Regions from separate parts of the Actinoplanes sp. L3-i22 genome, predicted to be linked through region 1. Evidence: riboswitches for the same ligand, from Rfam matches in the RefSeq annotation. Region 1 holds a riboswitch; each other region holds the start of a gene.
The links. Region 1 has a riboswitch for S-adenosylmethionine ahead of thrC (threonine synthase). Riboswitches for the same ligand answer to the same signal wherever they lie in the genome.
Positions count from the first base shown of each region.

Region 1 (3,267 bases):
GCCTTCCTGCTGTCGGTGCTGACCGACGCGGCGCTGGGCGCGGTCGGCGGCGCCGTGCTGCTCTGGATCCTCTCCAGCATCCTGGACCAGATCACCGCGCTCGGCTCGATCCGCAACGCGCTGCCCACCCACTACAGCGACGCGTGGATGGGGCTGCTCTCCACCCCGGTCCAGACCGAGGACCTGGCGAAGGGCGCGATCTCGGCGATCATCTACGCGGTGGTCTTCTGGGGCATCGCCTTCTTCCGCTTCACCCGCAAGGACATCACGTCCTGAGAGGATCGCCCGATGGCTGACTTCCTCCTCCGCCGGGCCGTGCCGAGCGATGCCGCCGCGGTCGTCGCGCTCAACACCGAGATCCACCCCTATTTGGTACGAGGTGAAGCCCGCACCAACCGCATGATCGCCGAACCGCCCCCCGGCGAGGACTGGGCCGCCTTCGCCGTGGAGCTCGACGGCGACCTGGTCGGCTGGGTGTCGGCGAGCCGGGACGGCCGCTCGGCCGAGCCGGACTTCGGCCGGATCTCCCTGCTCCAGGTGCACCCGGCGGCCCGCCGCCGCGGCATCGGCACCGCCCTGTTCGAGGCCGCCGCCGACCACCTCCGGTCGGTGGGGATCCGCCGGGCCTCGACCATCGCCGTGCCGGACGGGGTGGCCTTCGCCCGCAGGCGCGGCTTCGAGCCCACCCGCGAGCTGCGCTATTCAGCCCTCGACCTGACCACCTTCACCCCACCCCACCGCCACCTCGCCCCAACCCCGGCCGCAGCCGCCGCAACCCCGGCCTCGGCCCCTGGCGCCTTCGTTCCGGCCGCTGAGGCCCTGCCTCCGGCCCCGGGCGCCGTCAAGCCGGCCGCTGCCGACCTTCCGCCGGCCGCCGATCTCCCTCCGGGCGTCCGGCTGGCCTCACTGATCGAGATCACCGCCGAGGAGCTGTACGCCGCCGACGTGGCCGCGGCGACCGACGAGCCCGGCGACGTCCCGCCCCAGCCGCTGCCGTTCGCCGCCTGGTGCCACGACATCTGGGAGAACCCGGGCCTCGACCACCGCGCCAGCACGATCGCCCTGCGCGGAACCGAGATCGTCTCGTTCTCCCTGGTGATTCGCGACGGCACCCGGATCTGGTCGGACATGACCGCAACGGTCCCGGACCTCCGCGGCCGAGGCCTGGCCCGCCGCGTCAAGACCGAGGCCCTGATCCGAGCCGCGGCGACCGGCGCGACCATGGCCTTCACCAGCAACGACGAGTCCAACCTGCCGATGCTGGCGGTCAACGACCGACTCGGCTATCGCCCGGTGGCCACCCAGTTCGCCTGCGTGGGCTCCTTGACCGACCCCACCACCTGAGGGCAAAGCTCAACACATACCCCTGAATAAGGGCAAAGACCCACGAGTAACGCCGAATACTGACAAAGGCCCACATGCCCCACTGGCGAAGAGCAGGACCCACCCACCACGGGGGGCCACCGCCTCTGACGTAATTGTGGCTCGAATTGCCAAGATCGTGGTGGGGGGCTGTGGATAACCCATCGGTGTGGATAACTCCCGTGGGGTTGGATCTTGGGGTAGAGCGCAACCACCCTCGGACGTCGCCCTGGAGGGTCTCGTGTTCTGGGCGCCCCGCGCCCTTGCGAGGCCCGGAAGGGTCCCCGCGGGAGCGGCGGTCAGTTATTGGCCGCAGCCGAGGCAAAAAAGAACTTGATCTTCAAAGGGTGAAACCCGGGCTGCCGATGTAGGGGGTCGCTCACACATCGGGAAGTCACTGGGGAGAACCCGAAGCTTCGTCGTAAGCTTCGGGAAACAACTGAATACCTCATCCAGAGGGGCAGAGGGAACGGCCCTGTGAAGCCCCGGCAACCACCGCGTATGTCTCGATGACGAGGCCGCGCGCGGCAGGTGCTAATTCCGTCCCGCCGGCAGGTCGCCGCCGGGAAAGATGAGAGGGAAGGCCTCGATGACGTCTACCGTCAGTGCACCTGCTGCTATCACCACCTCGCCCGCCCGCGGCCTGATCTGTCGCGCGTGCCGCGCCGAATACCCGCTGGCCGCGCAGCATGCCTGTTACGAGTGTTTCGGCCCGCTCGAGGTGGCCTACGACGAGGCCGCGCTCGCGCGGGTGACCCGGGCCCAGATCGAGGCGGGCCCGCAGAACATCTGGCGCTATGCGGCGCTGCTGCCCGCGGGGCAGGACCCGGCGACCCGGGTGACCCTCGATCCCGGGCTGACGCCGCTGGTCAGCGCCCCGCTGCTGGCCGCCGAGCTGGGCATCACCGGCCAGCTCTGGATCAAGGACGACTCGCAGAACCCGACCCACTCGTTCAAGGACCGGGTCGTCTCGGTGGCCCTGACCGCCGCCAAGGAGCTGGGCTTCACCCGGTTCTCCTGCGCCTCCACCGGCAACCTGGCGAACTCGGTGGCCGCCCACGCGGCCCGTGCCGGGGTGCCGAGCATCGTGTTCATCCCGAGCGACCTGGAGCCGGGCAAGGTCGTCACCACCGCGGTGTACGGCGGTGAGCTGGTCGCGATCGAGGGCTCCTACGACGACGTGAACCGGCTCTGCAGCGAGTTGGTCGAGACCGACGAGTTCGAGGACACCGCGTTCGTGAACGTGAACGTCCGCCCGTTCTACGCGGAGGGCTCGAAGACCCTCGGCTACGAGGTCGCCGAGCAGCTCGGCTGGCGGATCCCGGCGCAGGTGGTCATCCCGATGGCCTCCGGTGAGCTGCTCACCAAGGTGGACAAGGCGTTCAGCGAGCTGGTCGAGATCGGACTGGTCGAGGCGCCGGAGGGCGGCTGGACGGTGTTCGGCGCGCAGTCGGCCGGCTGCAACCCGATCGCGGTGGCGCTGCACAACGACACCGACGTGATCACCCCGGTGAAGCCGACCGGCATCGCGAAGTCGCTGAACATCGGCGACCCGGCCGCCGGGCCGTACGCGATCGAGGCGGTCCGCCGGACCGGTGGCTGGATGGACTACGCGGACGACGAGGAGATCCGCGCGGGCATCCGCCTGCTGGCCCGGACCACCGGCGTGTTCGCCGAGACAGCCGGTGGCACCACCGTCGCGGTGCTGAAGAAGCTGGTCGAAAGCGGCAAGTTGGACCCCGCGAAGGAGACCGTCGTCTACAACACCGGCGAGGGTCTGAAGACGCTGGACGCGATCGCCGCCGAGGTCGGCCCGACCCACCGGATCAAGCCGTCGCTGCGGGCCGCTCGCGAGGCCGGCCTGCTGGGATAACTGTCGGTAATCGGCTATCTGCCGGTTGTTGA
Region 1 covers NZ_AP024745.1:11,521,496-11,524,762, reverse strand. The annotation lists gene L3i22_RS51165 (ABC transporter permease) at 1-276, shown strand, start outside; gene L3i22_RS51160 (GNAT family N-acetyltransferase) at 289-1,344, shown strand; SAM riboswitch class I at 1,808-1,940, shown strand; gene thrC (threonine synthase) at 1,952-3,235, shown strand.

Region 2 (3,267 bases), 3.2 Mb from region 1:
AGGCGGTCCCGCAGCCAAGTCAGCCAGGTCCTCACGATCCGCTTGATCGGATCGTTCGGCGGCGGATGCAGGTTCCCGGTGGTTGCCGGTCAGGAGCGGAGTATTTCGCCGAGGGCCGCGGTGAAGCGGTCGACGTCCTCGGTCGTGCTGCCCAGCCCGAAACTTGCCCTCAAGAGAGCGTTTTGTCCGCTTTCGCAGGTCGCTGTCGCGTCGCTTTTGGTGAGCCGCCGCACCAGCGGATGGGCGCAGAACTGGCCGGCGCGGACGCCGATGCCGAACTCGCGGCCCAGCCGGTGCGCCACCCGGGCCGGATCATGGCCGGGCAGGGCCAGCGAGACGATGCCGACCCGCGGGTGGTCCGGACCGAAAAGGCTCATTTCCCGTACGCCGTCGGGCAGGCTCCCGCGCAGCCGGGCCAGCAGGTCCTGCTCGTGGCGGTGCAGAGCGTCCCGGTCGGCGACCAGCAGGGCCGCGCACACCGCGGCGATCGCGGCGGCGCCCAGCAGGTTCGGGGTGCCGCCCTCGTGCCGGGCCGGGCCGGTGGCCCAGGTCAGCTCGCCGGGGCGGTCGCCGACGGTCGCGCTGGCGCCGCCGCCGTACAGGTAGGGCTCGGCCGCGTCCAACCAGTCGGCGCGACCGACGAGGACGCCGGCGCCGAACGGCGCGTACAGCTTGTGACCGGAAAAGGCCAGAAAATCAGCGCCGAGGTGGTCCAGGTTCGCCGGCCGGTGCGGCGCGAGCTGTGCGGCATCGACAATTACGCGTACGCCGTGAGCGTGCGCGATATCGGCGAGTTCCCGCACCGGCCAGATCTCGCCGGTGACGTTGCTCGCGCCCGTGACGGTCAGGACCCGCGTCCCTTTTGTCACGCTGAGCGCATCTTTGAGGGACTTTATCGCCTCATAAGCTGATTCCGGGGCCGGCAGGCGGAGCGGATTCGGCCAGGGCAGCAGGTTCGCGTGGTGCTCACCGTCGAACAGGATCGTGGTGGTGCCCGCCGGCAGGGCCCGGGCCAGCAGGTTGAGCGCGTCCGTGGTGTTCCGCGTGAAGATCACCTGATCGTCCGCGCGGGCGCCGACGAACTCGGCCACCACGTCCCGGGCCACCTCGTAGGCCACCGTCGAGGTCTGCGACCGTACCCCGGTCCCCCGGTGCACGCTGCCGTAGCGCGGCAGGAGCTCGGCCACCGCCTGGGCCGCGGCCTCGACGCACGGGGCGGACGCCGCGTAGTCGAGGTGGGCGAAACGTACCGTCTCGCCGGTGGGAAGTTCGGTCTTCAGGTCGTCGCCGACGATGTCGAGAGCCGACATGGCATACCTCCGCTGAGGTCAGGGACCCCACCGGGCCCGCGCTTGCCGGCGTCGAGCGACGACGGCCCGGTCCTCACCCGGGGCACCCCATCGCGAACGCAAGGGTTGCCGGTCAGCAAGCCGGGGCTACGCGCTGACACTCATGACCTGCGAAGGAAATTAGCAGATGTCACATGGTCACGCCATAACCCATCCCCAGAGTAGGGATTAGGGTCGATATATGAGCAGCTTTGAAGAGCAGTGGGCGCGGTGGCACGACGGGCACGAGAAGCGGCGGGCCGATCCGCACGGGTTCCTGGCGATCACCGGGCTGCACTGGCTCGACGCGACGCCGCAGCGCTTCCCGGACGCGCCCGGCGAGTGGAGCACCGGGCCGGAGGGCGTGCTCGTGACGCTCGCCGACGGCGAGTCGCTGGACGGCATCGGGGCCGGCGAGCACCGGTTCGAGCCGATCCCGGAGCGCGGTGACATCACGGTGGGTTACGGCGACGCCAAGCTGGAGATCGCCCGGCGCGGCGGCTTCGACGTGCTGCGGCCGCGGCACCCGTCGCACGAGACGCTGGCGCAGTACACCGGCACGCCGGCCTACCCGGCGACCGAGAAGTGGGCGGTGAACGGCACATTTTTACCGTTCGAGGCGCCCGTGCCGGTGACCGTCGGCTCGGTCTCCGAGGGGCTCGAGCACGTCTACGAGTCACCGGGGAAGGTCGAGTTCAGCGTCGGCGGGCAGGATCTGGCGCTGACCGCGTTCAACGGCGGCACCCCCGGGTCACTCTTCGTGTTGTTCACCGACGCGACTTCCGGGGTGACGACGTACGCCGCCAACCGCAGCCTGGCCATCCCGGCGCCGGACCCGGACGGGGCCGTGGTGCTGGACTTCAACCGGGCGACGAACCTGCCGTGCGCGTACACCGAGTTCGCGACCTGCCCGCTGCCGCCGGCCGGGAACAGACTGCCGATCGCCGTGGAGGCGGGCGAGCGGCTTCCCCGCTAGTTTGCGTGCATGGATGAGTTGCTCGCGCCGGCCGAAGCGCTGATCGGGATCCGGTCCACCGCCGATCGGCCCGGTGAGCTGCACCGGGCCCTCGGCCTCGCGCTCGACGTGGTCGGGCCGGGTTTCGAGATCCGCCGGTTCGAGTCGCGGGGCAAGCCCAGCGTACTGGTCACGCACCCGGACCGGCCGGGGCAGCCCCGGGTGATCCTGAACGGTCACCTCGATGTCGTTCCCGGTACGCCGGAGCAGTTCCGGGCGCGCCGGGAGGGTGACCGGCTGTACGGGCGGGGCGCGCACGACATGAAGGTGGCGGCGCTCGTGCTGGCCACCGTGTTCCGGACGCTGGCGGAGGAGCTGCCGTACCCGATCGCGCTGCAGCTGGTCACCGACGAGGAGGTGGGCGGCTTCGACGGGACGGGTCATCAGGTCGGGTGGGGCGTGCGCGGGGACTTCGTGATCGTCGGGGAGCAGAGCGGGCTGCGCGTCGTGACCGAGTCCAAGGGCCTGGTCCGGGCTCGGGTGATCGCGTCCGGGCAGACGGCGCACGCGGCGTACCCCTGGCTGGGGTCCAACGCGCTGCTGACGCTGCTCGCCGGGATCCAGCGGCTGATGGACCGCTACCCGGTGCCGGCCGAGGAGGCCTGGACCACGACCGTGAACCTGGCCCGGGTGGAGACGTCGAACGAGGCGGACAACCAGGTGCCGGCGGACGCGGTCGCCCGGCTGGACATCCGGTATCCGCCCGAGGACCGGGACCTGACCGGCCGGTCGGCCGGGGAGATCGCGGCGCACCTGCGGAGCATCACCGGGCTGGCGGTGGTGGTCGACTCGGTGGGGACGCCGCACCGGGCGGATCCGGACAGTCCGCAGGTGGTGGCGTTGCGGGCGGCGGCGCGGGCGGTCGGGGGGTCCGGGGAGCTGCTGCGCAAGCACGGGTCGGCGGACAGTCGCTTCTACTTCCCG
Region 2 covers NZ_AP024745.1:2,727,271-2,730,537, reverse strand. The annotation lists gene L3i22_RS12185 (bifunctional diguanylate cyclase/phosphodiesterase) at 1-35, opposite strand, end outside; gene L3i22_RS12180 (aminotransferase class V-fold PLP-dependent enzyme) at 90-1,310, opposite strand; SAM riboswitch class IV at 1,344-1,458, opposite strand; gene L3i22_RS12175 (DUF1684 domain-containing protein) at 1,531-2,304, shown strand; gene L3i22_RS12170 (M20 family metallopeptidase) at 2,314-3,267, shown strand, end outside.
Region 2: linked by a shared signal. The riboswitch ahead of L3i22_RS12180 (aminotransferase class V-fold PLP-dependent enzyme) and the one ahead of thrC (threonine synthase) in region 1 are both predicted to bind S-adenosylmethionine.

Region 3 (3,267 bases), 3.2 Mb from region 1:
GATCGGCAGTCCCTGGCTACGCCCGGCGGCGCGAGCCACGATGGGTGCCATGGACCGACGCGAGCTCGCTGACTTCATCCGCCGCTCCCGGCAACGGCTCCGGCCGCAGGATGTCGGGCTGACCGCCGGGCCGCGCCGCCGCACGCCCGGGCTGAGGCGCGAGGAGACGGCGCAGCTGGCCGGCATGTCCGCCGACTATCTGATGCGCCTCGAACAGGCGCGCAGCCCCCAGCCCTCCACCCAGCTGCTCGGCGCGCTCGCCCACGCGCTGCGGCTCGACGAGGACGAGCGCGACCATCTATACCTGCTGGCCGGCCACCGCCCACCGGCCGGCCGTCTCGCCGGCAATCTGATCCGCCCGGCCCTGCGCACTCTGCTCGATCAACTGGTCGCCTCCCCCGCGCAGATCGTCACCGACCTCGGCGACGTGCTGGCGCAGAATCCGCTGGCCGACACCCTGTTCGGCGACATCTGCCCGGTCGGCCCGCACGACCACGAGCAGGATCACAACATCGTCTGGCGCTGGTTCAACGACCCGCGGATGCGCGCCTCGATCCCGGCCGAGGACCACGAATACTGCAGTCGGCTCTATGTCGCCGACCTGCGCGCCACGGTCGCCCGCCGTGGCACCGATCCGGTCGCCGCCGCCCTGGTCCAGCGCCTGCGCGACAGCAGCACCGAGTTTGCCGAGGTGTGGGACCGGCACGAGGTCGCCGTCCGCCGCAACAGCCGCATACGCCTGCAGCATCCGACCGTCGGCATCCTGGAGCTCGACTTCGAGATGCTGCTGACCCCGACCGACGACCAGCGCCTGATCCTGCTCACCGCCCCACCCGGCACCCCCACCGCGGAATATCTGGACCTGCTCAGAGTGGTCGGCCATGAGACCTTCCAACTCTCCTGAAAACCGTCCGCCCGGTGCGAGGCCGCTGCCGGCCAATCTCAACCCCTTCGCCGGTACGGCGGAAGAAAGATCCCCACCCGCACCAGTCCCGCGCCCCAACGGCAGGCCCACATCGGGCCCGGCCCGAGACGGGCCGCGCATGCCGTAACGGCCGCGCCGCCCCGGGTCGCGCCGCGCTGGGCTGCGCCGGGCCGGGTCGCGCCGCGCTGCGCCGGGCCGGGTCGCGCCGCGCCGCGCCGGGCCGCGCCGCGCCGCGCCGCGCCGGGCCGCGCCGCGCCGCGCCGCGCCGGGCCGGGCCGGGCCGGGCCGCGCCGGGCCGCGCCGGGCCGCGGTGCGCCGGGTCGCGTCGGGCTGGGCCGGGCCGGGCCGCGGTGCGCCGGGTCGCGCCGGGCTGGGCCGGGCCGGGCTGCGGTGCGCCGGGTCGCGCCGGGCTGGGCCGGGCTGGGCAGGTTGGTGTGGGGTGTTCGGGGTGGGAGGAGAGGGGTCTGGAGAGGACGGTGGGGGCTGTTAGGGTGACGGCAAGGTCATGAGTGCCAGCGTCAAGCCCCGGCTTGCTGGCCGGCAACCCTCCAGTTCGTGGGTGGGGTGCCCCGGGTGATGACCGGACCTGGCGCGCCGTGTGCCGGGTAAGCCGCGGAAGGGGTTCCTGCTGTGCTGCTCAACAAACTCGACGCGCCGGTTCTGGACGGGCGCCTGGTGCGCCTTGAGCCGTTGGAGCGACGGCACGCCGAGGATCTCGCCGTCGCGGCGGAGGAGGATCGTGCCGGCTACCGGTTCACCTGGGTGCCCACGGCGGGTGAGATGGACGGTTACCTCGACGCGCAGCTTGCCCGGGCCGCGGCGGGCGTGCTCCGGCCGTATGCGCAGATCTTGAAAGAGAGTGGCCGGGCGGTGGGCGTTACCGCGTTCTGGGAGCCGCGGCCCTGGCCGGACCGGGCAGAGCTCTACGCGGTCGAGGTCGGGTTCACCTGGCTGGGGGCGTCGGCGCAGGGTACCGGGGTCAACACCGAGGCGAAGTTTCTGCTGTTCCGGCATGCGTTCGAGCAGTGGAACGCGATCCGCGTCGATCTGAAGACCGACGCCCGCAATGCTCGCTCGCGGGCGGCGATCGAGCGCGTCGGGGCCCGTTTCGAGGGGGTGCTGCGGTGCTGGTCGCGGTCCTGGGCCCCGGGTGAGGACGGCCTGCTGCGGGACTCCGCGATCTTTTCGATCATCGCCTCGGAGTGGCCGCACGCTCGTGCCCACCTGGAGTCCCGCCTGCACCGCTGGTGAGGCCATCGCCACGCTGAGCTACCTGGAGGGCCCCGCGATCGCTTGCGCCGAGCCGCGTCGGGCTGCGCCGAGCCGGGCTGCGCCGCGCCGAGCCGGGCTGCGCCGCGCCGCGCCGGGCTGCGCCGCGCCGCGCCGGGCTGCGCCGCGCCGCGCCGGGCTGCGCCGGGCTGCGCCGGGCTGCGCCGGGCTGCGCCGGGCTGCGCCGGGCTGCGCCGGGCTGCGCCGGGCTGCGCCGGGCTGCGCCGGGCTGCGCCGGGCTGCGCCGGGCTGCGCCGGGCTGCGCCGGGCTGCGCCGGGCTGCGCCGGGCTGCGCCGGGCTGCGCCGGGCTGCGCCGGGCTGCGCCGGGCTGCGCCGGGCTGCGCCGGGCCGGGCTGGGCTGGGCCGCGCCGGGCTCGGCCGGGCTGCGCCGCGCCGGGCTCGGCCGGGCTGCGCCGCGCCGGGCTGGGCCGGGCTGGGCTGGGCCGGGCTGGGCTGGGCTGGGCCGGGCTGCGCTGCGCCGGGCTGGTCCGGCTGGGTCGCACCGCGCCGGGCCGGGGCGCCGGGGCGATGGCAGGACCCTCGGCGGCGCGGGCTACAGCGGCTTGAGATAGATCCGGTAGTCGGCCGGGCCGGCCAGCAACGGTGCGAGCTGGGGATACTGCTCCTCCAGGTGCCCGACCCGGTCCACCCGGTACCCGAGCCGCGTGTACCACTCGTGCAGGAACTCCTTGGCCGGCAGCACCCACCCCCGCGGCACCAGCAGCTCCAGCCGCATCGTCCGATCGCCGGCGGAGCGGCAGAAGTCCTCCGCCCAGCGGATCAGCCCGCCCCCGATGCCTTCCCCGCGACGCCCCGGGTCGGCGGCCAGCATCCCGAACTCGCCGATCCCGCCGGGCATCCGCCGCACCCGCACGACGCCGGCGAGCCGCCCGTCCCGGACATCGGCGGCCAGTTCCCCGGCCTGGGCGAGCGCGGTCACCTCGGCAAGGCTGGTCCGGCTGGCCCCGTCCTGCCACAGGCCCCGCTCGGACTCCCGGTAGACGAGATTGACCAGTTCGGTGGCATCGCCGAGATGTTCGGCACTGAGCGGCAAGATCACCCGCCCACAGTA
Region 3 covers NZ_AP024745.1:2,751,364-2,754,630, forward strand. The annotation lists gene L3i22_RS12265 (helix-turn-helix transcriptional regulator) at 50-904, shown strand; SAM riboswitch class IV at 1,427-1,543, shown strand; gene L3i22_RS12270 (GNAT family N-acetyltransferase) at 1,556-2,176, shown strand; gene L3i22_RS54310 (hypothetical protein) at 2,142-2,762, shown strand; gene L3i22_RS12280 (GNAT family N-acetyltransferase) at 2,749-3,255, opposite strand.
Region 3: linked by a shared signal. The riboswitch ahead of L3i22_RS12270 (GNAT family N-acetyltransferase) and the one ahead of thrC (threonine synthase) in region 1 are both predicted to bind S-adenosylmethionine.